3 regions of the Pantoea jilinensis genome follow, and region 2 is predicted to be linked to each of the others. Evidence: predicted binding sites of a transcription regulator. Region 2 holds the regulator's gene; each other region holds the start of a gene.

Region 1 (9,678 bases), 1.6 Mb from region 2:
TACCCAGAAAAACGGCACCACTAACAAAGCCGTCGATAACGTCAGCCTTCACGTACCTGCCGGTGAGATGTGTGTGCTGCTGGGGCCATCGGGCTGCGGTAAGACTACCACGCTGAAAATGATTAACCGTCTGATCCCCGCCACCAGTGGCCGCATCCTGATCAACGGCGAAGATACCAGTACCCAGGACACCACCACTTTGCGTCGCAACATTGGCTATGTCATCCAGCAGATAGGTCTGTTCCCCAACATGACCATTGAGGAGAACATTACTGTAGTGCCCCGCATGCTGGGCTGGGACAAGAAGCAGTGTCGTGAACGTGCCACTGAGCTGATGAGCATGGTCGCGCTGGACCCGACTAAGTTCCTGCATCGCTATCCGCGTGAGATGTCCGGCGGTCAGCAGCAACGTATCGGCGTGATTCGCGCCCTGGCCGCGGATCCACCGGTGCTGCTGATGGATGAGCCGTTTGGTGCCGTTGACCCGATTAACCGCGAAGTGATCCAGAACGAGTTCCTCGACATGCAGCGCCAGTTGAAGAAAACCGTGATGCTGGTGAGCCACGACATCGATGAGGCGCTCAAGCTAGGCGACCGCATCGCCGTCTTTGGTCAGGGTAAAATCGTGCAGTGCGCCAGCCCGGATGAGTTGCTGGCGACTCCGGCCAATGATTTCGTTGGCTCGTTTGTGGGCCAGGACCGCACGCTTAAGCGTCTGTTACTGGTGCAGGCGGGAGACGTGACTGATCAGCAGCCGACCATCACCGTGCGCCGCTCAACGCCACTGGATGAAGCCTTTGGCACCATGGATGAGAACGATATGCGGTCGATTACCGTGGTCGATGAGGATGGTAAGCCGCTGGGCTTCGTGAAGCGTCGCGAGGCGCGTAACGTGAGTGGCCGTTGTGAAGAGAAGCTGCACACCTTTAAGGTCACCGGTAAAGCGGAAGAGAACCTGCGCGTGGTGTTGTCCAAACTCTATGAGCACAATACAGTCTGGATGCCAATAGTCGATGAAGAGGGTCGCTACAGCGGGGAGATTTCGCAGGATTACATCGCGGATTACCTCAGCTCGGGTCGAACCCGTCGTCGTCTGAATCCATAATGTCGTAATAGTGATATAAGTCAGAAAAAGGGCCGCTCTGGCCCTATTCCCCTCGCCGACTCCATCTTAAAGCCAGTTAAGTCACGGCGTATTATGACTGTTAATTTATTACCAGCTCAGGGAGCATACACCCTCCGCAAAGACGCAAACCACGCCATCCCTGGCGGGCTCAGCGCGGACCATCCCTGGTCCGCGATGCTTTGCTACTGGCGTATGCTCCCATCGCTTTGAATTTCTGAGCCGTCTGTCAGAGCAACTTCAGCGGTTGTGCGTTATTCAGCGGTTGTGCGTTATTCAGCTTTTAACTTTCAGTCAGTGTTTCCGCCTCAACCTCTTCCACGGCAGATGCCTCGTCTGGCAGTACCAGATTGAGCATAATCGCCAGAATACCGCCGGTCGTTACCGCATGACCAAACAGACTGTTAATTAGCGGTGGGAACTGCTTCAGTACCTCCGGCACCGCTTCCACGCCAAGACCAATCCCGAGTGAAATTGCGACAATCAGCATCTCACGGCGGCCCAGCGGCGTCTGTGTCATCACCCGGATACCCGCAGCGACGACGCTGCCAAACATCACAATAGTGGCTCCGCCAAGGACTGGCGGCGGGATCTGCTGCAGCAGCGAGCCAACAAAAGGAAAAAGCCCCAGTAGCGCCAGCATAATGCCTAAGAGCATGCCTACGTAACGACTGGCAACGCCCGTCATCTGGATAACCCCATTATTTTGCGCAAACGTGGTGTTAGGAAAGGCGGAGAAAACCGCCGCCAGCACACAGCTCAGGCCATCAGCGACAATACCGCCCTGCAGCCGCTGCTGAAAAGGCTTGCCAGCGATGGGCTGCTGTGAAATCAGGCAGTTGGCCGTGAGATCCCCAACGGCTTCAATTACGGCGATGACCGACACGAGTGCAATCGGCAGAAAGATAGTCCAGTCAAAGGCGAAACCAAACCGGAAGAAGGCTGGCAGTACCATCCAGCTGCTCTCCGGCGCGACGTGCAGTTGTAAATGTCCGGTTAAGACTGCCGCCACGCATCCCACCGCGATGCCGGCCACCACTGCCACCAGCCTTGCCCAGCGGTTGCGCGAACGGTTAAGCGCCACAATCACCAGCAGCGTCAGCGCTCCCAGCGCCAGATTCCCCGGCGAACCAAAATCTGTGGCGTTGTGACCGCCAGCCCAGTCGGTGATGCTCACCTTGATCAGGCTGATGCCGATGAGAGTAATCACTGTGCCGGTCACAACCGGCGTCAGGACTTTGCGCAGTGAGCCCACACAGCGGCTAATCAGAATCGGAATCAGCGCTGCCACCAGGTTGCAGCCAAACAACATCGCCATAATCTCTTCTGGCGATCCGCCGCGCCCTTTCACCATCAGCCCACCGGAGAGAATCACACCGAGAAACGCGAAACTGGTGCCCTGCAGGCAGATCATGCCCGCGCCAATGCCATAAAAGCGTCTGGCCTGCATAAAAGTGCCTAACCCTGAAACAAACAGCGACATGCTTATCAGATAAGGAATGTAGGCATTTAATCCCAGAACTGAACCAATAATCAGCGGTGGCGTGATAATCCCCACTACGCTGGCGAGCAGATGTTGCAATGCGGCCAGAAACGCCGGGGCGGGACCAATGCGGGCCTCAAGCCCATATAACAAACCTTTCTCGTGCGAATGCGACATGATGATACTCCGGCTCACTGTGATAAGCGGAGTTAATGCATTTTTTGCGCCATGACGTTGTTGTTTCGCGTTAACTGCGTCAGGCCATTCAAATATAAACAGAAATTTTTGCAGAGAGTCGAAAACGAGCCTGAAACTTTAGGCTCACTCCCGACTCAGATGACTCGTTTTGTTTCATAATCAGGCGATCTTTGCACTCACAGCGTGCAAACTGTCCGGCTCCAGCAGGGAAATATCGATATAAGGTGTGAGGTCGCGTTGTTCGGCACGCGGTAAATAAGGCAGTTCGCCCAGCAGCGGTGCGCCGATTTTTTCGCGCAGAATCCCGATAATGTCGCTGTAGTGCGCCAGTCCTGGGTTAATACGATTGCCTACCCAGCCCAGCAGCGGGAGACCATCCTGCGCAATTGCTTCTGCCGTCAACAAGGCGTGACTGATGCAGCCCGACTGGATTCCGACCACCAGCACCACCGGCAGTTGCTGCTCAACGACCCAGCAGGAGAGCGGACGGCCATCGTTCATCAGGCTGCGCCAGCCGCCTGTGCCCTCAACGACCACGCGACTGGCCTGCTGCATCAGGCGGGTTAAGCCCTGAGTCAGCAACCCATAGTCGATGATCTGCGCGGGATGGGTGCAGATCTCCTCTTCCTGGAAAACCAGCGGATTGATTGCCTGATAAGGCAAGTCGATGGAGGACGCGCTTTGCAGAACCTGTGCATCTTTGTTACGCAGGCCATCCGGGGTTTTAACCGCAGATCGCGCGATAGGCTTATAGCCGACTGCACTGTGTCCGGTCTGTATAAAACTTTGCAACAGGGCGCGTGACACCACCGTTTTGCCCACTGCGGTATCGGTGCCGGTAACAAATAATCTGTTCACTCAACTTCTCCTCTAAAACCGTTGCGATTAATCAGGGATTAACCTTGCTGCGAAACGGCATTTTAAGGAATGAAGGAGGGGAACAGATTGCGTTAGCGCAAGTTCAGGTCTGCTTAACCTTGCAACAACTTCACTAACAGATGTCCGTTATAGAGGGCGTCTTTGATTAGCGCGGCACCGCCCAGTGTCCCTGGCTCGCTAAATTCAGTGGGTGCCAGCTCAATACTCGCGCTGTAAGCGGGCAGTGACTGCTGCAGAATCGTATTGCTGACCGCCGGAAACAGCACATCAGCGGCGGCATTGAGCGGAGAACCTATAAGAATATGTTGTGGATTGAAGATGTTGACCATCATCGCCAGGATCCGGCCAACGTGGTGCCCGACGCTGGCAATGGTGTCGCGCGCCAGACGGTCGCCCGATTGCGCGGCCGCGCACAGTGACTGAAGCGTCAACGGCTGGTTGTTGAGCAGGCTGTCAGGCTGGGCTGGCAGACGCTGCGCTGCCAGCGCGAGCAGACTGCCGGTACTGGCTACTGTCTCCAGACAGCCATGATTACCGCAGTAGCACTGCTGACCATAAGGGTCTATCTGGGTATGGCCGATTTCGACCAGTGCCCTGCCACTTTTGTGCAGCAGCTGACCGCCACTGATCACGCCAGCACCGACGGTTTCATCAATCACAATCTGAATAACGTCCTGCGCACCGCGTGAGGCGCCAAACAGCGATTCCGCCAGCGTCCAGGCTGAAATGTCGTGCTGCACAAACACCGCTAAGCCGGTTCGCGCTGCCAGCGCATCGCCCAGCGGCATATCGCGTACCGCATAACCTGGCAAACGATGCACCACGCCGGAGGCGGCGTTAATCAGTCCTGGCAGGGTGATAGCGATAGCCGTCAGGCGTTCCAGCTTCTTTTGATGACGAATGAAAAAAGCATCGACCTGTTCTATTAGCGCGGAGAGTAATGGCTGAGCAGATTCATCAGGCAGCGGCAGGCTGTCTTCTGCCAGCGCCCGACTGCTGAGATCGCGCAGCGTGAAGGTCATTGCGCCGCGATGCAACCGAATCGCCAGATAGTGCCAGGCATCGGTGTCCAGTATCAGGCCAATCGCCGGACGGCCACGACTGCCGGGGTCCTGGTACTCGGTCTCCTGCACCAGATGCGCATCCAGCATTTCACGCACAATTTTGGTGATGCTGGCCGGCGCGAGCTGGGCACGGCGGGAAAGTTCGATACGCGAAATGGGACCGTAGCGATCAATTAATCGATATACGACACCTGCATTGGTCTGCTTAATCTGGTCAATGTGGCCAGGTTGACTGTCCGGATTCACAACCCTGCTCCCGGTTATTTTCGCGCTTCTAAATAAACATGCGCCATGGTGAGGCAGATCAGGCAACAGCGTCAAATATTTGATTAGAAATGTGATTTATCGCACAAATTGATGCGGTGACAGGCAGGGTTCAGCGCTGCTTCTCCTGCAGCAACGCCATCATGTGCTGCATCTGGGCATTTAATTCACGTCCTGCAGACCAGACCAGCCACAGCTCTGAAATGGCATCCTCTTCCGTTAACGGCAGCCAGACCAGATCGGCCAGCCGCGCCCGCCGGAATGAGGCGGGCAGAATGGATACGCCCAGACCGGTTGCGACCAGCCCCAGGATGGTCATCGCTTCACCCACTTCCTGCGTGATATAGGGCTTGATGTGATAGCGGTGCAGCAGCGCCAGAATATCGCTGTAAAGCGCGGTGCCGCCCTGAGGATCGAAGAAGACAAAGGGTTCAGCCGCCAGCGCAGTCACCGAAATTTTTTCGGCGCCCGCCAGCGGATGGGCCTTATGCACCACGGCATAGAGCGGCTCACTCAGCAGCAACTGATGCCGCAAATCGGCCGGCAGCGGCGTATTGCGCATCACACCAAGATCAAGCAGTCCTTCGTGCAACGGGACCAGTTGCTGACGGGTGTTGATCTCCTGCATCTTTATATGCACCTGTGGCCAGCGCTGACGAAACCGGAACAGTGCATCTGAGACCACCGCGGTAAACGGCGCCGAAGAGGTAAAACCAATTCTTAACTCTCCCTCTTCGCCACGATGCAGCCGGGCTGCGCGGTCAGACGCCTGCTCAACCTGTAAAAGAATCGCACGGGCATCACTCAGTAATTGCTCTCCGGCTGCGGTAAGTTGCACGCTGCGGTTGGTGCGATTAAATAGCCTGGCACCCGTTTCCGTTTCGAGCTGCATTATTTGCTGGCTGAGCGGCGGCTGAGAGATATTCAGACGCAGGGCTGCCCGCCCGAAATGTAACTCTTCGGCAACCGCAATAAAGTAGCGCAGGTGACGCAGCTCGATATTCATATTTTAAACGTCTTATTTGAGATTATTAATATATTAGACATCATAATTCCACTTTCCTATGCTGACCACTGGTTTTCTGACTGAAAGGATGATGTGTGAGTCGCTCAATACAGGCCGCCGTGGATGAGAGTGCGGTGTCTGCACCGCCAGAATCTGTGGCAGCTTCAGGATACATTCGCCGCGGAACGCCCGCGTTTATGCGCGTGACGCTGGCACTCTTCTCGGCCGGACTGGCCACCTTTGCCCTGCTCTATTGTGTGCAGCCGATTCTGCCAGTCATGTCACAGCAGTTTGGGGTTTCTCCGGCGACCAGCAGCCTGTCGCTCTCCATCTCTACCGGTCTGATGGCGCTGGGCCTCCTCGTCACCGGCCCACTCTCTGATGCTATCGGGCGTAAATCGGTGATGGTGACCGCCCTGATGCTCGCCGCCATCTGTACGCTGATCTCGGCCACGATGACCAGCTGGCACGGCATTCTGATCATGCGTGGGCTGATGGGCCTGTCGCTTAGCGGCGTTGCGGCGGTGGGCATGACCTATCTCAGTGAAGAGATAGATGCACGGGTCGTTGCCTTTTCCATGGGGTTGTATATCAGCGGTAATTCCATAGGCGGAATGAGCGGGCGTCTGCTCAGCGGTGTCCTGACCGACCTCTTCTCATGGCGGATCGCCGTGGCGGTAATCGGCTGTTTTTCACTGGCCTCCGCGCTGATGTTCTGGAAGATCCTGCCCGCATCGCGTCATTTCAGACCCATCACCCTGCGCCCGCGTAATCTGTTAATTAACTTCCGGCTGCACTGGCGCGATCCAGGCCTGCCGTGGTTGTTTGCCGAAGGCTTCCTGCTGATGGGCGCCTTCGTCACCCTGTTCAACTACATTGGCTATCGTTTACTGGACGCGCCCTGGCATCTCAGTCAGGCCGTGGTCGGGTTGTTATCCGTGGTCTACCTGACCGGCTCATGGAGTTCGCCTAAAGCGGGCGCGCTGACCAGCCGCATTGGGCGCGGGCCGGTAATGCTGGGCGCGACAGCCATCATGTTACTGGGCCTGCTGGTAACGGCCTTTAACTCCCTCTGGCTGATCCTGCCTGGGATGATGCTGTTCACTGCCGGTTTTTTTGCTGCTCATGCCGTTGCCAGCGGCTGGATCGGTCCCCGGGCGCGTCGGGCGCGGGGACAGGCTTCCTCGCTTTATCTTTTCAGCTATTACGTGGGTTCCAGCGTGGCGGGTACGCTGGGCGGTCTGTTCTGGCATAACTTCGGCTGGGGCGGTATTACGCTATTTATCAGCGTCCTGCTGATACTGGCGTTAGCGGTTGCCTGGCGCCTGCACAGTAGAAAACTCTGACAGCCTGCACGTTTGCCAGGCCCCGCCGGGTCTGGCAAACCGCCTCCAGAACGTTTGATTCAGATCCACAACAAACAAAGTGTGCGTTTCCCGCTATAATCATTTTATTGTCATAATTCATCTGTTTTGCCTTTCAGCACGGCAACAAGGAACGCCTGTGGCTCTCTACTATTACGTTAATAAACAATCAGGATATAACGATAATCATGTCGTCCATGCTGCGGGTTGCCCTCATCTTCCCGACATGGATAACAGACTGTTTCTGGGCAGTTTTTACCACGTTAACGCCGCTATTCTTCAGGCGAAAAAATATTATGTGGGTGCAATAGGCTGTGAAAATTGCTGTCCGCTCAATCATACGACCCATCCGGCAGCTCAGCTCAGTGTGGCCCTGAAGCACACGCCAACGTCGCGTTAAGCGCAGGGCTTTTAACGGTGATGGTGTTCTCTCTGGCGTGCTGCTCCGTCACATTTTGCTTATAGATTATGCTGCTGCACAGGATCTCCTTGCGTTGTCGCGGGTAATAACCTCTGGCTATCGCCCGGTGCCAGGGCGATAAAAAAAATTCAGTATTAAAAGCGCGTTATCAGGTTTCTCTTCCCGGTTTATTGACTACAATAGCGGTTAATTTTGTGACGCAGGTCACTTTCACTGGGTGTGTCTGTCACATCCACATTCGCTATTCTGACTGGCTTGACTCCTCATGCAATCAACAACTGTTTCACGTAAGACTGCCTGGCTACGCGTGGTATTGCTGGCTATTGCTGCGTTTGTCTTCAATACCACCGAATTTGTCCCGGTTGGCCTGCTGTCCGATATTGCCGCTGACTTTTCAATGCCGACGGCTGATGTCGGGATCATGCTGACTATCTATGCCTGGGTCGTCGCGCTGCTCTCACTGCCGCTGATGCTGCTAACCCGTAATATCGAGCGACGCCTGCTGCTGGGCGTGCTATTCCTGATTTTCATCGTCAGCCATATACTTTCAACCGTCGCCTGGGATTTCCGCTCGCTGATGGTGTCACGTGTGGGCATCGCCCTGTCTCACGCGGTGTTCTGGTCGATTACAGCCTCACTGGCGATTCGCGTTGCACCCGCCGGCAAGAAAACACAGGCTCTGAGTATGCTGGCGACCGGTACTGCGCTGGCAATGGTCCTGGGCGTGCCGATTGGGCGTGTGGTCGGTCAGTATCTTGGCTGGCGTACCACCTTCGGCGCGATTGGCCTCTCGGCGCTGGTGCTGATGATTATGCTGGTGCGGATCCTGCCGCGCCTGCCGAGTGAGCATACCGGCTCGCTGAGCAGTGTGCCGATGCTGTTTCGCCGTCCCGCGCTGGTCAGCATGTATCTGCTGGTGACGCTGGTGGTGACCGCGCATTACACCGCTTACAGCTATATCGAGCCGTTTATGCAGAATGTGGCGCATTCCAGCGGCAATTTTACGACCCTGCTGCTGTTGCTGTTTGGTTCAGCGGGTATTGTGGGCAGCGTGCTGTTCAGTACCCTCGGCAATAAATTCCCTTCCGGACTGCTTATTGCCGCCATCGCACTGATAACCCTTTGTATGGGGCTGCTGATTTTTGCTGCCGTCCGACCTGCCGCTATTTCAACACTGTGCGTTGTCTGGGGCATGGCAATGATGATGATTGGACTGGGTATGCAGGTGCGGGTGCTGTCACTGGCACCCGATGCCACGGATGTGGCAATGTCGCTCATGTCAGGGATTTATAATATCGGGATTGGCGCAGGTGCGCTGCTGGGGAATCAGGTCAGTCTGCATCTGAGCATGGCGGAAGTCGGGAACGTCGGCGGGATGATCGGGCTGGTGGCGTTACTCTGGTGTATTTACATCTTCCGTCGTTATCCCCAGTTGCGGAGCAACGGATAAGGCTGTGACTTAAGAATAAAAAAGGCTTCAGATAAGTGGGTTTATCTGAAGCCTGTTTATGAATATTTATCGTGCTTTTACTTATAAAGAATGGCTGTGCCATGCAGGTTGTTGTTGCCAGAGGTCGAAGTGATGCGGAAAGACTTTGCCCCGACATCGCTGGCCTTTTCTGACAGTTGCTGCTCCAGCGAGGTCAGATTAGTACTGCCCGTCGCGCTGATGACACCGATTTTTTGCGCATCAGGCGGTGTACTGCTGACCTGCTGAGCCGCGACACTGGCAAATGAGATGCTGCTTAGCAAAGCCGCTGTCACCATCAAGCTAATACGTTTCATAACAAATCCCCTCTCACTGATTCTGTCGACACCCGATTTACTGATAAATCACTGCCGTGCCGTGCAGTTTGTTCTGGCCGCTGGTTGAGGT
Region 2 (9,678 bases):
GTGATGCTGCCCGACTCCACCGGCAGAAATCCGGCAACCAGATTAAGCAGCGTGGTTTTGCCGCAGCCGGAGGGGCCGAGCACCACCAGCAGTTCATGGCTATCCAGCTGCAAATTGATATCCTGCAACACCGGTTGTCCGGCATAACGGGCATGAAGATGAGCGATACGCAGCATCGTGCCTCCTTAGGGTTTAACTAATGGTGCGACGAAACGGGAGGTCACATAGCTGCTGTAGTCGTTATCCGCCTGCGGCACCCGGCCCTGTGCTTTCAGAAACTGCGCAGTATCGACGATCGCTTTATTGACCGGTTTGCCCAGCTGCTCAACCTGCTGCTGCGCCGTGAGGTAGGTATTGCCCTTCACCAGATCCGGCACCTGCGCTTCCGGCACACCGCTAAGGCGGGAGAGTTTGCTGAGATTATCGGGCTGCTTCAGCCAGCTATCGGGGCTGTTAAGATAGGCCTGCTGCGCATCAAGCGCGCTGCGGGCAAATGCGGTCACGATCTCCGGATGCTGCTCAGCGAAATCTTTGCGGACCACCCAGACATCCAGCGTCGGCGATCCCCAGCTCCCCACTGCCGCCGAGTCGGTCAGCACTTTGCCCTGTTTTTCCAGTTCATTCACCGCAGGCGCCCAGACGTAAGCGCCATCAATGTCGCCACGCTGCCACGCCGCGATAATCGCAGGCGGCTGCAGATTAACCAGCTGTACCTGCGACGGCTTGATGCCCCAGTGTTTCAGTGCAGCAAGCAGGCTGTAGTGGGTGGTAGAGATGAACGGCACCGCGATGCGCTTGCCGATGAGATCGCTGGGAGTGATGATGTTCTTCTTTACCACCAGCGCTTCAGAGTTGCCCAGCTGTGAGGCAAGCAGAAAGGCTTCGATTGGCAGCTTTTGCGCCGCTGCGACCGCTAACGGACTGGAGCCGATATTGCCAATCTGGACGTCGCCGGACGCCAGCGCGCGCAATACGCCTGCACCGCTGTCAAACTTACGCCAGTCGACGCTGGCCCCGCTTTCTTTGGCAAAACTGTCATCAGCCTGTGCCACTTTCGCCGGTTCGGCAGAGGTCTGGTACGCGACGGTGACATTGACTGCATCAGCCCGAAACGCCAGCAGTGCCATCGCTGCGGCTAAGAAAGTTAAACGTGTTGCTGCCATGATCACTACCCCACCGGTTTTATCGTGGAGGCAGTGTCTCTGCACGCAATAGTTTCATAAAGGAATTAAAAATTATCCCTAATAGAAATAAGTTCTTAGATCACTATCTGCAAAACTAAGCTGAAAATCGCAAATGCTGAAAATAGCTAAAGTAAGCAAAAATGTCAGGCGCTCACATTGTGCCTGTGTTATTGATATGCGTTCCCAATTATTGCCTGTTAAGGTCTTTGAATCCGATGTCGATCGAGAAAGTCGCTCAGCTGGCTGGCGTTTCCAAAGCCACGGTATCGCGGGTTCTCAACGCGCATCCCGGCGTAAAGCCCGATACGCGTGAGAAAGTTCTGGCGGCAATCTCTGCCTGCGACTATCAGCCCAACTTACTGGCGCGTCAGCTGCGGACGGCGCAAAGCCACATGCTGCTGGTGCTGATCTCGGATATTACCAACCCCTTCTGTTCGCGCGTGGTTCAGGGCATTGAAGCCGAAGCAGAACTGCACGGCTATCACATTCTGCTTTGCAACTCCGCCTCGCAGCTTCAGCGTGAAGCCGCCTATCTTTCGCTGCTGACCGGAAAAGTGGTGGATGGCGTTATTACCATGGATGCTGCTTCAGGCTTACCGGATTTACAGGCGCTGATCGCCGGTGCGCCCTGGGTGCAGTGCTGTGAATTTGATCCGGATATCCCCGCCTCCTCAGTCAGCATTGATCACCAGGAGGCAGCCCGCGACACCGTCCATTATCTCGCCGGGAAAGGGCGTAAACGCATCGGGCTGGTCAATGGCGATATGCGTTACCTGTACTCACATCATCGGGAAAAGGGTTACCGGCAGGCAATTGAGGAGCTGGGATATGCATGGTCCGGCATCTCCTATACCTACGAGATCTCCTGTGAGGCGGGCAGCCAGGCACTGAGAGAACTCATGGCGCTACCGGAACCGCCGGACGCAGTGTTTGCGGTGTCAGACGTGCTGGCGGTGGGCGTGGTGCATGCGGCGCTGGAAGCCGGTCTGCGCGTGCCGGAAGATCTGGCGGTGGTCGGGTTTGATGGTGTGTCGTTTACCCGCAGCCTCAATCCGCCACTGACCACCATCGAGCAACCGATGAACCAACTGGGCGCGCGCAGTGTGCAGCTGCTGCTGCAGAAGATCCGCAACCCGAACGCGCCGGTGATGCGTGAGGTGCTGCCCTGGACGCGCGTTGAACGCGCATCCAGCTGACTCAGTGCCAGATTAATAGCACGCAGGCAGCGGTCAGCAGCCCCATGGCGAGGTTAAATATTCTCCAGGCGCGGCGACTGCGCAGAATGCGACCAATCATCGCGCCAAATCCCATCCAGATGACGCCCGACACCAGATTAACCAGAAACATACCGACGCTTATGGCCATCACGGAATGACGATACGCATCACCGGCCAGACTGAAGCTGGCGACCGCGCCCAGCGCCATCAGCCAGGCTTTGGGGTTGATCAGCTGTAGCAGCCCGCCCTGCCAGAACGGCATTGGCGCATCCGGTGCCTGGTCAGTTTCCAGCTTTGCATAGCTGGCGGTGGCTATCTTCCACGCCAGCCAGAGCAGATAGAGGCTACCGGCGATTTTCAGCATCAGATGCAGCGAGGGATAGAGCAGGATCAAACCGCCTACGCCAAAGGCCACCATCAGCAGCATCACCTGCATGCCGATCATGATGCCGATCATCAGCGGAATCGTGCGCAGAAAGCCAAAATTAGCGCCCGAGGCGGTGAGTAACATATTATTGGGGCCTGGCGTAATGGCCGCGACCCACAGAAATCCCAACATTGATAAGAAAAGACTCAGTTCCATGGCAATCGGGTACTCCTTACCCTGCAATAAAAAACTTATCGAAGCTAACAGTGTGATATGGAACAGACAAGCTTTTACCACATGAAATTTACCGGCCCGGAAAACGAGCAGTTCAGACCACCTGACACGCTGCGTAACGCGCATCTGCAGACGATGCTGCCGCGCCTGTTACGTCGCCGTATCACCTTCGCTCCTCACTGGCAGCGTCTCGATCTGCCCGATGGCGATTTCGTCGATCTCGCCTGGAGCGAAGATCCGCAGCTGGCGCAGCATAAACCGCGCGTGGTGCTGTTTCATGGACTGGAGGGCAGCTTTCAGAGTCCCTATATTCATGGCCTGATGGCGATCTGCCGCGCACGCGGCTGGCTGGCAGTAGTGATGCATTTTCGCGGCTGCAGCGGCGAACCTAACCGGCTGAACCGCATCTATCACTCCGGCGAAACTGAAGATGCCCGCTTCTTCCTGCGCTGGCTGCGCACCCGCTGGGGTCATGTGCCTACCGCCGCCGTGGGTTTCTCGCTGGGCGGCAACATGCTGGGCTGCCTGCTCGGCCAGCAGGGTGCCGCAGCGGAGGTAGATGCCGCCGTGATTGTCTCCGCCCCGCTGCTGCTGGAACCGTGCAGCGTGAAACTGGAACGCGGCTTCTCGCGCTTCTATCAGTACTACCTGCTGGCGCAGCTCAAGAAAAATGCCCGCCGCAAACTGCATGCCTGGCCGGACACCCTGCCGGTTAATCTGGCACAGCTCAAAGCGATGCGGCGACTGCGCGATTTTGATGATGCGATTACAGCCCGCGCCCACGGTTTTGTCGATGCAGCAGATTACTATCATCGTGCCAGCGCCATGCCCTGGCTGAAACACACAGAGAAACCGCTGCTGATTATCCACGCCAAAGACGATCCCTTTATGAGTGATGAGGTGATCCCGCACAGCAGCCAATTATCTGCCACTATTACTTATCAACTGACACCCTACGGCGGCCACGTCGGTTTTGTCGGCGGAACGCTACGCCAGCCTGAAATGTGGCTGGAACAGCGCATCCCGCAGTGGATCGCCCCTTTTCTGGATAACTGATCTTGTGATTATTCCCTGGCAACAGGTCTCACCTGAGACCCTTGAAAATCTGATTGAAACCTTTGTGCTGCGTGAAGGCACAGACTATGGCGAGCAGGAACGCAGCCTCCTGGACAAGGTAGCTGATGTGCGACGCCAGCTGGAAACCGGTGAAGTGGTGCTGGTGTGGTCGGAACTGCATGAATCGGTCAATATCATGCCGCGCAAAGAATTTCGTGGCTGATGCACCCGGCATCATTTCATGATAACAATGCTCATCGCCCGACCTCACAGGGAGCTTTTCTATGTCTGCACGTCATCCCATTATCGCGGTGACCGGTTCCAGCGGTGCAGGAACCACCACCACCAGCCTCGCGTTTCGTAAAATCTTTCAGCAGCTCGATCTTCATGCTGCTGAGCTTGAAGGCGACAGCTTTCACCGCTTTACCCGCCCTGAAATGGATATGGCGATTCGTAAGGCGCGCGATTTAGGACGTCACGTCAGCTACTTTGGCCCGGAAGCCAATGACTTTGGTCTGCTGGAGCAGAGCTTTAAAGAGTATGGTCAAAGCGGACAGGGCCAGTCGCGTAAATATCTGCACACCTACGATGAAGCCGTACCGTGGAATCAGGTGCCCGGCACCTTTACGCCCTGGCAGCCGCTGCCGCAGAACACTGACATTCTGTTCTATGAAGGACTGCACGGCGGCGTGGTGACGGCGCAGCATAACGTGGCGGAACAGGTTGATTTGCTGGTGGGCGTTGTGCCCATTGTTAACCTGGAGTGGATTCAGAAGCTGGTGCGCGACACCGGCGAGCGCGGTCATTCACGCGAAGCAGTGATGGATTCCGTGGTGCGTTCGATGGAAGATTACATCAATTTCATCACGCCACAGTTCTCGCGCACCCACATCAACTTTCAGCGCGTCCCGACCGTCGACACCTCAAACCCGTTCGCTGCCCGCGCCATTCCGTCACTGGATGAGAGCCTTGTGGTGATTCATTTCCAGGCGCTGGAAGATATCGACTTCCCCTACCTGCTGGCGATGCTGCAGGGTTCGTTTATCTCGCACATCAATACGCTGGTCGTGCCCGGCGGCAAAATGGGTCTGGCGATGGAGCTGATCATGGGTCCGCTGGTGAAGCGGCTGATGGAAGGTAAGCGGATAGAGTAAGAGGTCAGCAAAAAAAACGCAGAGAGCAGAGGCCTTTCGCAAAGATGTAAAACTGGCATTTCTGCGGGGAAAGGCTTACTGCTGAGCTGGCTTCAGGGAGCATACACCTTTCGCAAAGACGCAAAACCGCCATCCCTGGCAGGCTCAGCGCGGGCCATCCCTGGCCCGCTATGCTTTGCTACAGGCATATGCTCCCTTCGCTTCACGTCCGGCAACCACATCCGTTTTCAGAAAGGTCGCCACTGAAAAAACCTGGTGACAAAGAATCTTACAGCAACACCTAAGCTCAACACGCCGGGAACAGGGTCAGAAGAGGAAAGCGTCCCGCGACTGGGACAAAAACGCCGGGAGCGTTTTTAAACAACGCAAAGCGTTGGCCCGGTATGGGCGCACCTCAGGGATGAGGTGCGTAATAGCGCGGGCATAGTCTTAAAGCGGACTCTCTATGCAGGAACGGCACGACACCAGACCGACTCCGAATTGGCCCGCGACTTTAAAATGCCCTTCAGCCTGTTACAGCTCAATCACTTCATAGCTATGCGTAATCGTCACGCCTTTACCCAGCATGATGGCCACCGAACAATATTTTTCAGCAGAAAGATCCACCGCGCGTGAGACCGCTTTATCCTGGAGCGCTTTACCACTCACGATAAAATGCAGGTTGATGTGCGTAAAGATTCGCGGCGCCTCTTCACGACGTTCTGAGGTCAGTTTTACTTCACAATCAGCCACATCGTTACGGCCTTTTTGCAGAATTGATACCACGTCAATCGCGCTGCATCCGCCGGCCGCCATCAGCACCATCTCCATTGGGCTGGGCGCTTTATCGCCCGAATTTCCATCCATCAGTATCTGATGGCCGGATGAGGATTCTCCGAGGAATGTCAGTCCTTCTACCCACTTCACTCTTGCCTGCATGATTTTTGCTCCGGAATACGCTGTTTTGTCGCCAGAGTACGCTTTCGCCTGGTAAACAGCAATCCAGAGAAATCCGCCTGTAGCTGAAGCGAGACAACACAAGACAGTCGGCAAAAGCTGTGCTACAAACAGTGCTGAAAATATTTTTCGTCACCCGATGGCGAAGCCGGGAAGAATGATGCGCACTGCGCCTGATGCGGCCCGAATAATTTCCTGAAAGGGAAACGCTTGAAGCTTTCACCGCCTGACAGGGAAAACTGCCCCCTGTATTTTGGGCACGATTACAACAGAGGATAATAGCGAATGGTTCTCGGCAAACCGCAAACAGACCCTACACTCGAATGGTTCCTGTCCCATTGCCATATTCACAAGTATCCATCCAAAAGTACGCTGATTCACCAAGGTGAAAAAGCAGAAACGCTTTACTACATCGTGAAAGGTTCCGTCGCGGTTCTGATTAAAGATGAAGAAGGCAAAGAGATGATTCTTTCCTACCTGAATCAGGGCGATTTCATTGGTGAGCTTGGCCTGTTCGAAGAAGGCCAGGAGCGCAGCGCCTGGGTACGTGCGAAAAGCGCGTGCGAAGTGGCGGAGATTTCTTACAAGAAATTCCGTCAGCTGATTCAGGTTAATCCCGACATCCTGATGCGACTCTCCTCGCAGATGGCGCGTCGCCTGCAGGTCACGTCTGAAAAAGTGGGTAACCTCGCTTTCCTCGACGTCACCGGACGCATTGCACAGACCCTGCTCAACCTGGCGAAGCAGCCAGATGCCATGACGCATCCCGACGGCATGCAAATTAAAATCACTCGTCAGGAAATTGGCCAGATTGTGGGTTGTTCACGCGAAACCGTGGGCCGTATTTTGAAGATGCTGGAAGATCAGAACCTGATCTCCGCACACGGCAAAACCATCGTCGTTTACGGCACCCGCTAATTCCTGTCACCCACGGCGTGATGGCAACATCACGCCGTTATTGTTTGTGTTGGGCCGATGTGGCGTCGAATTATTTACCATCCTGAAGTCAACTACGCCTTGCGGCAAACGCTGGTGCTTTGTCTGCCCGTCGCGCTGGGCTGGCTGGCTGGCGACCTGCAAAAAGGTCTGCTGTTCTCGTTAGTGCCTGCCTGCTGCAATATTGCCGGTCTGGATACCCCGCATAAACGCTTTTTCAAACGCCTGATTGTGGGTGGCAGCCTGTTTGCCCTCGGCAGCTTCCTGATTCAGTGGCTCACCCTGCATGCCATTCCGCTGCCGCTCATCCTGTTCGCCATGCCCCTGCTGCTCGGCGTGACGGGTGAGATCAGCCCGCTGCATGGTCGTCTGCTGCCCGGCACGCTTATCGCCGCCATTTTTACCCTGAGCCTCATTGGCCGCATGCCCATCTATGTTACCCCGCTGCTCTACATCGGCGGCACGCTCTGGTATGGGCTGTTTAACTGGTTCTGGTTCTGGCTGTGGAAAGAGCAGCCGATGCGCGAAAGCCTCAGCCTGATCTACCGCGAGCTGGCTAACTACTGCGACGCCAAATACACCCTGCTGACGCAGCTGACCGACCCGGAAAAGGCACTGCCGCCGCTGCTGGCGCGTCAGCAGAAAGTGGTCGATCTGATTAACACCTGCTATCAGCAGATGCACATGCTGTCGGCAAGCCGCGATCACAGCCATAAGCGGCTGACGCGCGCCTTTCAGGTGGCGCTGGATCTGCAGGAACACATCTCGGTTAGTCTGCATCGGCCGGAAGAGGTGCAGAAGCTGGTCGAACAGAGCCATGCCGAAGCGGTGATCCGCTGGAATGCCAAAACCATTTCGGCCCGGCTACGGGTGCTGGCGGATAACATCCTTTATCATCAGCTACCCGATCGCTTTGCGATGGACAAACAGCTTGGCGCGCTGGAGAAGATCGCCCATCAGCATCCCGACAATCCGGTGGGTAACTTCTGTCTTTACCACTTCAACCGCATTGCGCGGGTGCTGCGCACGCAGAAACCGCTGTATCAGCGTGATCTGATGGCGGATCGTCAGCGCCGTCTGCCGCTGTTACCGGCGCTGCGCAGTTATCTCTCTTTTCGCTCGTCAGCGCTGCGCACCGCCGGACGCTTTGCGGTAATGCTGATGCTGGGCAGTGCACTGGCGCTGTTCTTCAACATCCCCAAACCTTACTGGATCCTGATGACCATCATGTTCGTCAGCCAGAACGGTTACAGCGCTACGCGTGTTCGCATCCAGCACCGTGCGCTGGGCACCTTTGCCGGTCTGGTGATTGCGGCCGCCACGTTGCGGCTGGCGGTACCGGAGTCGCTGGTGCTGCTGATCATGCTGGCAATAACCTTTATCAGCTATCGCTTTACGCGCCAGTTCTATGGCTGGTCAATGATTGGCTTTACGGTCACGGCGGTTTACTCGCTGCAATTGCTGTCGCTGAATGGCGCGCAGTTTCTGCTGCCGCGACTGATGGATACGCTGATGGGCTGTCTGATCGCCTTTGGCGGAATGCTGTGGCTGTGGCCGCAGTGGCAGAGTGGCTTACTGCGACAGAACGCCCATGATGCGCTGGAAGCCGATCAGGACGCACTGAGATTGTTGCTGGGTAACGAACAGTCACCTGAGAAACTGGCGTATCAGCGCGTGAAGGTGAATCAGGCGCACAATGCGCTGTTTAACTCGCTGAATCAGGCGATGCAGGAACCCGCGTTTAACTCCCGCTATCTGAGTGATATGCGGCTCTGGGTCACGCACAGTCAGTTTATTGTTGAGCACATTAATGCCATAACGATTCTGGCGCGGGAGCACACTATGCTGACCGACTCGCTGGCAGAACGCTATCTGCAATCCTGTGAAATCGCGCTACAGCGGTGTCAGCAGCGGCTGGAATATGATGGTGAAAGCTCACAGGTTAATCTGCTGGATGATCTTGAGAACATCAGTGAGGGACCTGTCACGGTGGTGGAACAGCATGTGCGACGTATTCTTGACCATCTGAGCGTGATGTACACCATCTCCTCACTGGCATGGAACCAGCGACCACAACATGGCCGCTGGCTGATCAGACGCTTACGTAAAAACTAGCCTAGCCGTTAAGCACCTTGCCGACGGCGGTGGCGAAGCGGCGCATGCCCTCTTCGATATCGGCCGGTTCGATAATCAGTGACGGCGCAAAACGCATCACGTCGGTGCCGGCAACCAGCACCATCACGCCCTCAGCGGCGGCGGCATTCAGTATGTCGCGTGACTTCCCGGCATGCTGAGGTTTAAGCGCGGCGCCAATCAGCAACCCCTTGCCGCGAATGTCACTGAACAAGTCATACTTCGCATCAATGGCCTGCAGCGCTGTGACAAAGTGCTCACGCCGCATATCGACACCCGCCAGCACGTCCGGCGTATTGATAATATCCAGCGCCGTTTCAGCGATGGCGCAGGCCAGCGGATTGCCGCCATACGTGGTCCCATGCACGCCTGGTGCCATGGTCGAGGCGATCTCGTTAGTGGTCAGCATGGCGCTGACCGGGAAACCGCCGCCCAGCGCTTTGGCTGAGGTCAGAATATCG
Region 3 (9,678 bases), 680 kb from region 2:
GCAGGTTGGACAGGCGCCTGCCGGGTTGTTAAACGAGAACAGGCGCGGCTCCAGCTCGCTCATGCTGTAACCACAGATGGGGCAGGCGAAGTTAGCCGAGAAGAGCAGCTCTTCTGCGGCGCTGTCATCCATGTCCGCCACGATAGCCGTGCCGCCGGAGAGCTCCAGCGTGGTTTCAAACGACTCCGCCAGACGGGTCGCCAGATCGTCACGCACTTTAAAGCGGTCAATCACCACTTCAATGGTGTGCTTCTTCTGCAGCTCAAGTTTCGGCGGATCGGAGAGGTCACACACTTCGCCATCGATACGTGCACGGATATAGCCCTGCGTCGCCAGATTTTCCAGCGTCTTGGTGTGCTCACCCTTGCGATCTTTCACCACCGGTGCCAGCAGCATCAGGCGACGGCCTTCGGGCTGGGAAAGCACCTGATCCACCATCTGGCTCACGGTCTGCGCCGCCAGCGGCACATCATGATCCGGGCAGCGCGGTTCGCCTACGCGGGCAAACAGCAGACGCAGATAATCGTGAATCTCAGTGATGGTTCCCACGGTTGAACGTGGGTTATGCGAGGTGGATTTCTGTTCGATGGAAATGGCGGGCGACAAACCTTCGATATGATCGACGTCCGGCTTCTCCATTAACGAAAGAAACTGGCGCGCATACGCAGAGAGCGACTCTACATAGCGGCGCTGACCTTCCGCATACAGCGTATCAAACGCCAGTGAGGATTTACCTGAACCTGACAGGCCGGTCACCACAATGAGTTTGTCGCGTGGGATGGTCAGGTTGATGTTTTTCAAATTATGGGTGCGGGCACCACGAACTTCGATCTTATCCATTCACCTTTCCCGGATTAGCAGCACTCACCGCGCCTTGCCGACACGGCCAGAATAAACGTGTCATTATGGCACAAAAAATAGACTGAATAAATATCCAGTACTCTTGCGCGCCAGAACAGAGAGCGTTAAAACTGGAACCTCGCTCGAAAGTGGGAAACAGTCCGCAGGACGTGTTAGAATTGATAGATTAGACTGTATGCATTAACTCATCGGGAGACAGCAACATGGCCAGTCGTGGCGTTAACAAAGTGATTCTTGTCGGGAATCTGGGTCAGGATCCGGAAGTACGTTACATGCCAAATGGTGGCGCTGTTGCCAACATTACGCTGGCTACATCAGAGAGCTGGCGCGACAAGCAGACCGGTGAAAACAAAGAGATCACTGAGTGGCACCGTGTGGTGCTGTTTGGCAAACTGGCTGAAGTCGCAGGCGAATACCTGAAAAAAGGTTCGCAGGTTTACATCGAAGGCCAGCTGCGTACCCGTAAATGGCAGGATCAGGGCGGCCAGGAACGTTACACCACCGAAGTCGTGGTTAACGTCGGCGGCACCATGCAGATGCTGGGTGGACGTCAGCAGGGTGGAAATGCGGGTGCACCAGCAGGTGGCGGCGCGCAGGGTGGCAACAACAATGGCTGGGGTCAGCCGCAGCAGCCGCAGGGCAACAACAACCAGTTCAGTGGCGGCGCGCAGTCTCGTCCGCAGCAGCCACAGAGCGCGCCGGCCAGCAACAACAACGAACCACCAATGGATTTCGACGACGATATTCCATTCTGATTTCGCTGGCTGGAATTTCTCTGGCAAAGAGTGCAAAAAGCCCGCTTATGCGGGCTTTTTTTATGCGCGGCTTTTGCGGCCTGTTACGACCATTCTGCCAGAATGGCCTCCGTGCTCAGCACACGCGGCACGTTGCCGGGGATCAGCAGTGAAGCCCACACCTCATTGTGCTGGTTAATCAGCGCATCGGCGCTGACCCAGCGGCGATCTGCCGTGGTGTGTGCATCCGCAGCGACGGTGATGGCATAGCCCGCACTGGCTCCGACTTTTATTGTGGTATCCAGGCAGTAGTCTGTGGCACAGCCGCACACCACAAATTCCTTAATCGCCAGCCTTTCTAACAGCGCGCCCAGCTCGGTTTGCCAGAAGCTGTCGCAGGCGGTTTTCGTGATGTAGTGCGCGCCAGCAGGCTGAGCGATTTCCGGCAGCAGCTCAAACGCTTCATTCCCCTCACACATCGTGCCTTCACGATGTTGTATAAAGAGGGTGATGTCGGCGCGTGCGGTCAGCCGGTTAATCTGCGCCACTCGTCCCGCTTTATCGAAGCGTGGCGTGCTGAATACGCCATTCTGCATATCGACAACCAATACCACCCGCTGTGCCATGCTTAACTCCATCTGGTTTAAAAAAACAGTGTTACCTGCGGCGTGATGGATAGCAATCTTTTGCATTTCCACCCGGGTCACAGGCATGCTTAACCCACTGGTTAAATAAGGAGAGAGAAGTGGAAGGTGTTCCGGCGAGTTTCCCCTATGAGAAAGATCGCGCCCGCTTTCAGCAACTCGCAGAGCTGCCTGGTGTGGAGCTTTATCAGGCTCACATCTCCCGCTACGCCTTTGAACCGCATACCCATGAAGCTTTCGGAATTGGCACCATCGAAGCGGGTGCACAGCGCTTTCGCTATCGTGGCACTGAATATACGGCGCCGGAGAACTCGCTGGTCATGATGAATCCGGATGAGCTGCACACCGGTGAGTCCGCTTGCGAAGAGGGCTGGCGCTATCAGATGATCTACATTCAGCCGCAGCTGATGGACGAACTGACCGGCGATCGCGGCTGGTGGTTTAATGAGGCGCTGCTGACCGATTCACGTGTGGCGCAACCGCTCTCCCGAACACTTGCCGCACTCTGGCAGGCGGAGTCTGAACTGGCACGTCAGAGCCTGATCGCGGAACTGCTGCTGCAGATCCGTCCGCTGGCATGCATGTCTTCACAGGGCAGACCCGACACCCGGCATCGTTTTGATCAGGTAAAAGATTTCCTGCGCGCCAACCTTGCTGAACCCGTGCGGCTGGATGAGCTGGCAGCGCTGGCATCGTTATCGCCATGGCACTTTTTACGCGCTTTTCGCCAGCACTATCACGTGACGCCCCATCAGATGCTGATGGCTTTCCGGCTCTATGACGCCAAGCAAAGGCTGGCTCAGGGAGAAGCGGCCGCCAGCGTCGCGGCGGCGGTGGGATTAACCGATCAGGCTCATCTCACCCGCGCTTTTGCCAATCGGTACGGCATCACGCCGGGCCGCTATCAGAAGCAGGTGCGCCAATCCTGATATCACCGCAATCTGCTACAAGCATTCCCCGCCCGAACCCGCCACACTCTGTCAAAAAGCTATATAAGGAAGGAATCATGTTTGCTGGTGTCATGTTTGCCGTCACCGCCGGGCTGATGTGGGGGCTGATCTTTGTCGGGCCACTGCTGGTGCCTGACTACCCCGGCGCGCTGCAGTCGGCGGGACGCTATGTGGCGTTTGGATTGATTGCGCTGCCGCTGGCCTGGCATGGTCGTCATCGCCTGCGTCAGCTGGCTCGCGCCGACTGGCTTGAGGCCGTAAAACTCTCGCTGGTGGGAAACCTCTTCTACTATGCTTTTCTGGCGAACGCCATTCAGCGCACTGGCGGCCCGGTCTCGACCATGATTATTGGCACACTGCCGGTGGTGATCGCCGTGACGGCCAATCTCTGTTACGGCCATCTTGAAGGAAGATTGCCGTGGCGGCGGCTGTTTCCGGCGCTTGTCATGATGGCGGCCGGCTTACTCTGCGTAAACGCGGCGGAGCTAAAAAGTCAGGGCCAGTTGCTTGATCTGAGCCGTTATCTCACAGGTATCGTGCTGGCGCTACTGGCCGTAGTCTGCTGGACCTGGTATCCGCTGCGTAATGCCCGCTGGCTGCGCACACATCCCGAGCTGCGGCCGTCGACCTGGGCCACCGCGCAGGGTCTGGTCACATTGCCCATGGCGTTGATCATGTATGCGCTGGTCAGTGTGCAGCTCACCTGGCTACAGCCCGACTTTTCGTTGCCATTTGGGCCGCGTCCCGGCGTGTTTATCTCTCTGATGCTGACCATTGGTCTGCTCTGCTCCTGGCTCGGCACCTTATGCTGGAACGCTGCCAGCCAGCGTCTGCCGACCGTATTGATGGGGCCACTGATCGTTTTCGAGATTCTTTTTGGCCTGTTGTGGACTTTTCTCTGGTATCAAAGCTGGCCACCGCAGCTCACTGTGACCGGCATTGTTTGTCTGCTGGCTGGGGTGCTGTGGGCAATGCGTATTAAACCTCAACCTCTTGTGGTCTCATTGAACGAGTAAACCGCAACGTCCATCCAAATCGCTCTGCCGCGCGAACAGCATGTCGCGCGGCTTTTTAAGATTAAACCCTATGCCGATTTGCACGCTCTCCGACAGATTTATGCCGCGAAATCGATTTCATTCCACCAGGTGATAGTACCGTCTCCCGCAATTGTCTCTCTCATCCCCCATTCTTCAGTGAAAAAACGGTACTTACGGTCTGCGGAGAACACGCCTTTTCGGGTCTGACCGTGTTTTATTGCTCAGATATCGGTCATTAATCAGGAAAAATAGCGCAGCATTATGGACGTTATGCTTTCTCTCACGGCTTTTTATTGCATGGTGGCACTGAGAACGAGAGGCGAAAAACCACCATTAACTTCACTCAGTGATAAATGAGTAAGAGAATTCCGCCTTTGCGTTATTAATTAAAGATTAATCTCTGGCATCAATGATGCGCAATGATGAGAGTGAAAAGAGAAGCGCGTAACGTTAGTGATAAGGAGCAATAAACTATTTATCCCGGATTAATCCTGGAGAAAGTTTATGCAATAAACCCATCATCGGAAATTAAAGCGCAGCCGCAGAATTTGAGTCAGGGCCACCGTTAACTTAAAACGGCGACGGCTGTTTTTCGCACGATGTTTAAAGCAGCTTAATAGTATTAAGCAGAATTAGTTCCGACAATTAGCTGGGCTTACGTAAGAAATAGAGGGCCCAATCCCGTGTCAACGAGATTGGGAAGGGAAGAATAGGCGTAGAATGCGAGACTTTTGCTGTTGTGAATCAATTTTACCGCAAAAAAAGAAGCTTAGCCGTGAAGCCATTCATTAGTTATAAATGGAGCGGAAAAGGGTGCCGCAATTGTCCTGTTAAATGATCTTCATCTCTTCTGGTAAGAACAAATCTCAGCGTTAAGTCTAAAAAGCGCGGTAGCATTGGGTTTAGCGGTTCTCCGTGCCTGACGGATAATGGTACACACTGCGACTGATATCTAATAGTCTGCAGCTACGGCGTGTACCGATGTCGAAGGTGGCCTGCAGGAAATCCACAGCCTGACGTTTTTCATTTGTCGTAAAGAAGTGCTTCAGAACGCTCTGCAGCATCTCTTTATCGGAGTTGAGCGTCTGCAACTCACGCGTGATGTTTTGCAGTTTTTCTTCCAGCTCCTTGATTTTTCTGCCTTCTTCCGAAGACAACCCAGAAAACTTCTTTTTCCAGCTATAGAACGTGGCTTCAGAGATACCTAACTCTTCACAGATCTCTCTGACTTTCACGCCCGATTCAGAAGCTTTAATGGCATTTGTGATTTGATCTTCGCTGTATCGTGACTTTCTCATAAATGCTCTTACCTTTCTTATCGATTAATGGATGAGAATGACTTTAATAATTTCTGGCACTGTAAGGTTTTATTAAGGCAGTATTAAAGTGCGCGAATTGAATTGCGAAGCCTAAATTAAGATATTTAGAAGAAATATCATCATGGGATAAATCTTATTTTATTCTTATCGGGGGGGCGTACCTTCCTGGAGGGGCATTTTTGTTATAAATTCATCGCATCCAAAATACGAAATAAATACAACGTATGCGGGATATTTAGCCTGAGCGATGTGATTAATATGGCGGTCAGGCGCTTTAGGGTTGTTTTATTTTCAGCCTGAAATCGTTTCCATTTGAAGTGATTCGCACCATTTATAATAAGAATTATCCTGAATTCACTCTCCGGATTATGACTTGCATCTCAATTTTCGGACCAGTTTGGTCTGAAGTCTTACATTTTCGCCAGGCCCACTGAGCGCTTATTAATTCGTTACAGGGATGTTGTACCGAAGCGGTTGTAGTTGAGTAATACTAAGGAAGAGTCGATGAAATTGAGCGTAATGTCTAATGCCGCCTGGATGATGTCTGAGAAGATCATCTCCGTTTTTGGCGTCATTTTTGTGACGTCTTACGTGGCGAAGTCTTTTGGCCCAACGGTGTTTGGTCAGATGGCGTTTTCAACCTCACTATTTGCGATGGTGCAAACCGTTGCGATTTTTGGCACCGAAACCATTCTGTTTAAGCGCGTCAGCAAAAATGCGTCAAAAGGCCTGCGCCTGATGACCATTGCCCGTACGCTGCGAATGGTGTTATTGCTGGTCACTTCGGTGCCAGTCTTAATCTGGGTCTGGTACAACATGCAGGAAAATTTCCTGGCGTTTGCACTGGCCTCATTTGTTGCCTCCGTTTTTGTCACCCAGGACACCTTTAGCGTTTATAACAACGCGCGTCTTGCTTCGCGTCTTAACACCATTGCTAACGCCGTGGGCATGCTGCTGAGTTTCAGCATCAGCTTTATCGTCGCCTGGCTGCGTCTCAATCCACTCTGGCTGACGCTGTCGATTGTCGCCGTCACGCTGGTGCCTTACCTGATCAAGCGTCGCAACTTTTATCAGGACCATCAGGATCAGATGCCGCCCCGCGAGAAGCGTACCGCTTATCTGCGCTATCTGATGTATGCCGGACTGCCGCTGGCCATCTCCAGCATCTTTATTTCGGTGCAGGTCAAAGCCGCACAGATGTTTCTGGCAGGCACGGCTCCCGCCCGCGATCTGGGTCTGTTTGCGGCGGCGAATACCATTTCCGCTTCCTGGATTTTTATCCCGGTAGCGCTCATCACCTCCTGCTTCACTGAGATCTTCAGGGAGCGCGGTGAGGTCGCCATTAAGCTGGCTGCGCGGCTCAATGGTTACGTTATGGGTGTTTCATTGTTGATGCTGCTTGTTATTTCGCTGTATGGCGAGCGGATCATCATTGCGTTGTACGGACCGGCATACACACAGTCAGGAAGTCTCATTACGTTGCTGTCGATAGCGACCAGCTTTTCGGCAATGGGGACCGTAGCGTATCGCTACATGGTCAAAGAGGGAGGATTTAACTACTTACTGAGGAAAATCATCTGCCTGATGGTCATCAGTCTGCCGCTCTCCTGGTGGTTGATCCAGGGTCACGGCATCATGGGGGCCGCGTGGAGCGTTTTCCTTTCAGAACTTTTGTCCCTGACCGTAATGAATTACTTCTTTAAAAACGGCGTCATTCAAAAGATTCAGGTTTCCTCACTCAACTACAAAACATACAAATGAGGTCAGATATGCTCAAGTTGAAAGAAGAACTCAGAAGAAGTGTGCAGTACTTTATTAAGAAGATGCCCTGGGCTTATCAGGACCGCATTTACTACTTCCACAAGTTCAGAAAGCTGCCCAATCTGCGTCAGCCAAAAGTGTTCAATGAGAAGGTGCTGTACCGTAAGTTTATCTTCGGCGATTACCAGAATTACGGTCGTCTGTCTGATAAGTACTCGGTGCGCGAATTCATTGCTGAAAAAATCGGTAATGAATACCTGATTCCGTTGGTACAAGAAACCACTGACCCGACAACGCTGAACAGCTTACCCTGCTGGAAGGGGACGGTGATCAAGCCGAACCACGCCTCCAACATGGTTGAGATTTTGCTGGAAGAGCCGGATGCCCTGCGCAAGCAGCAGATCATTCATGACTGCTATCGCTGGCTGAAGACTGACTTTGCCAACGAAGCGCGTGAGATTCACTATCGCTACATCAAGCCACGTATCCTGGTTGAGAAGTACATTGGTGATGGCAAGAGCGCGCCGATTGATTACAAGTTCCATATGTTCAACAAGCGGGATGGCAAGTTCGAATATGTGCTGCAGGTGATCTACAACCGCTGTCAGCCGCTGCTGTCGATGAATTTCTACGTGAACAACCTCAACGAGGCCTATCACAAAATTCGCGATACCGGTCTGGATGTGTCACCGATTATGCCGTCACTGGAACATGCGCTCGAACTGAGTAAAAAACTGGCCAGTGATTTCGACTACGTACGTGTGGACTGGTATATCCATGACGAAAGGATCTACTTTGGCGAACTGACCTTCACCCCAGGTGCAGGACTGGTCACCGGCTTAGATCGTGGTTTAAATCAGATGATGGGAGATATGTGGATTCAGGACCGCCGCGGAACGCAGAGCCCGGGCGCTACCGTGCAGGATGTTAATATTCCTGCCATGTTGAAGAAAATTTAAGCACACACAGCAATATAAAAAACCCCGCTTAGCGGGGTTTTTTATGCGCAAAATTCAGGCAATCAATCAGGGCATCGGCCAGTCAGCAGGCGCCTGGCTCATTGCTTCAATAAAGGCATGCTTTGAGATTTCCACGAAGTTATGCACGTTATCCATACTCAGGGTAATGCCCATCAGACCGGTGACAAACCAGCAGGTCATGCCTAAACCAATCCCGCCACACATAAATGCCATTACGTGACGGCTATCCTGACGAAGTTTGGTTTTCAGGGTGCTGGCAAAAAACATCATGACTGCGCTCAGCAATTCCCAACGCATAACAAGAAAACTGGTGGTTAACGTAGCCATTGGCCGGACCTCAATATCAACAGGTAATCCTGACAATCTGCGGACATCACCGGCGACAAAAAAGTGTGTCAGGGAAGACTTTTTTGCCGTCAAACCAGGTTTAAAGTGTGACTTGGGTCACATTATATCACCCGATTTTAAATTTTGAACAAAATTTACACGGGTGTGGCAGTGACACGAAGGAAGGGTAAGCAGCAGAAGAAGAACGGCGGAAAAATCAGTCAGATGCGCCCAGGGCGGGCGCAACGGAGAATCAGCGAACCGGGCAGCACTCGCCGGTGGTGCGCTGGGTAAAGCTATTGATTGGATCGTTATAGCCAAAACCTGGCAGGCGAGGGCGCTGAATCGCCTGACGACGCATGGTGTGCCGATAAGCGGTTGGCGTCTGTGCAAACTGACGACGAAACACGCGGGAAAAGGTCTGCTGCGAGTCATAGCCATACTGCATCGCAATATCAAACACCGGTCGCTGTGTCTGTGACAAAGCTTCAGCTGCCAGCGTCAGGCGGCGCTCACGAATATAGCCACCCAGCGTTTGTTTCGTTACGGAACGGAACATACGCTGCAGATGCCATTTCGAATAGCCCGATTTGGCCGCAACTTCATCAATCGACAAGCTCTTATCCAGGTTCTGGTCAATCCAGTGCGTCAGGGAATGAATGATCTCTTCTTGCATCATGGCCTCATCCTTCTGGTGTTTAATAAACGCTAATGGGAGTTTAGGGGTTTCGATGGAGAGCAAGTATAATTCCTCAAGTTAACTTGAGGTAAAGAGCCTGATGAAAAAAGAACGCAACTATCCAAAACCGGTTTTAACACCGGGTGAAGTGGCGCGCCGTAGCGGTGTGGCGGTCTCGGCGCTGCACTTCTATGAGACAAAAGGATTGATCTCCAGCACGCGAAATAGCGGCAATCAGCGGCGATACAGCCGTGACGTGCTGCGACGTGTCGCGATTATCAAGATTGCGCAGCGCATCGGTATTCCGCTGGCGACCGTGAGTGACAGTCTGGACCATATTCCCGCAAACAAGCGTATGTCCACACCAGAGTGGGATGCCCTGACGC

What was found. Region 2 encodes CRP, which controls carbon source genes, mostly activating them, when cyclic AMP is high. Its sites were predicted from a motif close to ATGTGANNNNNNTCACAT; they were not measured.
Region 1: a site for CRP is predicted at 5,083-5,100, ahead of mlc (sugar metabolism global transcriptional regulator Mlc). Genes of this name have one in related genera too.
Region 3: a site for CRP is predicted at 8,719-8,736, ahead of KTJ90_RS17745 (YjcB family protein). Genes of this name have one in related genera too.

What each region holds. Positions count from the first base shown of each region.
Region 1 covers NZ_CP077746.1:2,037,019-2,046,696, reverse strand. The annotation lists gene osmV (osmoprotectant ABC transporter ATP-binding protein OsmV) at 1-1,105, shown strand, start outside; gene KTJ90_RS09625 (nucleobase:cation symporter-2 family protein) at 1,407-2,783, opposite strand; gene bioD (dethiobiotin synthase) at 2,964-3,662, opposite strand; gene mlc (sugar metabolism global transcriptional regulator Mlc) at 3,776-4,993, opposite strand; gene KTJ90_RS09610 (LysR family transcriptional regulator) at 5,124-6,017, opposite strand; gene ynfM (multidrug efflux MFS transporter YnfM/SxtP(Kp)) at 6,113-7,363, shown strand; gene KTJ90_RS09600 (hypothetical protein) at 7,521-7,781, shown strand; gene KTJ90_RS09595 (sugar transporter) at 8,068-9,252, shown strand; gene bhsA (multiple stress resistance protein BhsA) at 9,330-9,587, opposite strand; gene bhsA (multiple stress resistance protein BhsA) at 9,625-9,678, opposite strand, start outside.
Region 2 covers NZ_CP077746.1:419,094-428,771, reverse strand. The annotation lists gene tauB (taurine ABC transporter ATP-binding subunit) at 1-176, opposite strand, end outside; gene tauA (taurine ABC transporter substrate-binding protein) at 186-1,163, opposite strand; gene KTJ90_RS01955 (LacI family DNA-binding transcriptional regulator) at 1,400-2,380, shown strand; gene KTJ90_RS01950 (LysE family translocator) at 2,382-2,984, opposite strand; gene KTJ90_RS01945 (hydrolase) at 3,042-4,058, shown strand; gene KTJ90_RS01940 (YheU family protein) at 4,063-4,281, shown strand; gene KTJ90_RS01935 (phosphoribulokinase) at 4,343-5,212, shown strand; gene KTJ90_RS01930 (OsmC family protein) at 5,726-6,130, opposite strand; gene crp (cAMP-activated global transcriptional regulator CRP) at 6,434-7,066, shown strand; gene KTJ90_RS01920 (YccS/YhfK family putative transporter) at 7,124-9,199, shown strand; gene argD (bifunctional acetylornithine/succinyldiaminopimelate transaminase) at 9,201-9,678, opposite strand, start outside.
Region 3 covers NZ_CP077746.1:3,761,785-3,771,462, reverse strand. The annotation lists gene uvrA (excinuclease ABC subunit UvrA) at 1-840, opposite strand, end outside; gene ssb1 (single-stranded DNA-binding protein SSB1) at 1,065-1,616, shown strand; gene KTJ90_RS17775 (isochorismatase family protein) at 1,700-2,221, opposite strand; gene KTJ90_RS17770 (AraC family transcriptional regulator) at 2,341-3,168, shown strand; gene KTJ90_RS17765 (DMT family transporter) at 3,246-4,205, shown strand; gene KTJ90_RS17760 (transposase) at 5,129-5,524, opposite strand; gene KTJ90_RS17755 (oligosaccharide flippase family protein) at 6,050-7,306, shown strand; gene KTJ90_RS17750 (ATP-grasp domain-containing protein) at 7,315-8,265, shown strand; gene KTJ90_RS17745 (YjcB family protein) at 8,332-8,613, opposite strand; gene soxS (superoxide response transcriptional regulator SoxS) at 8,867-9,292, opposite strand; gene soxR (redox-sensitive transcriptional activator SoxR) at 9,393-9,678, shown strand, end outside.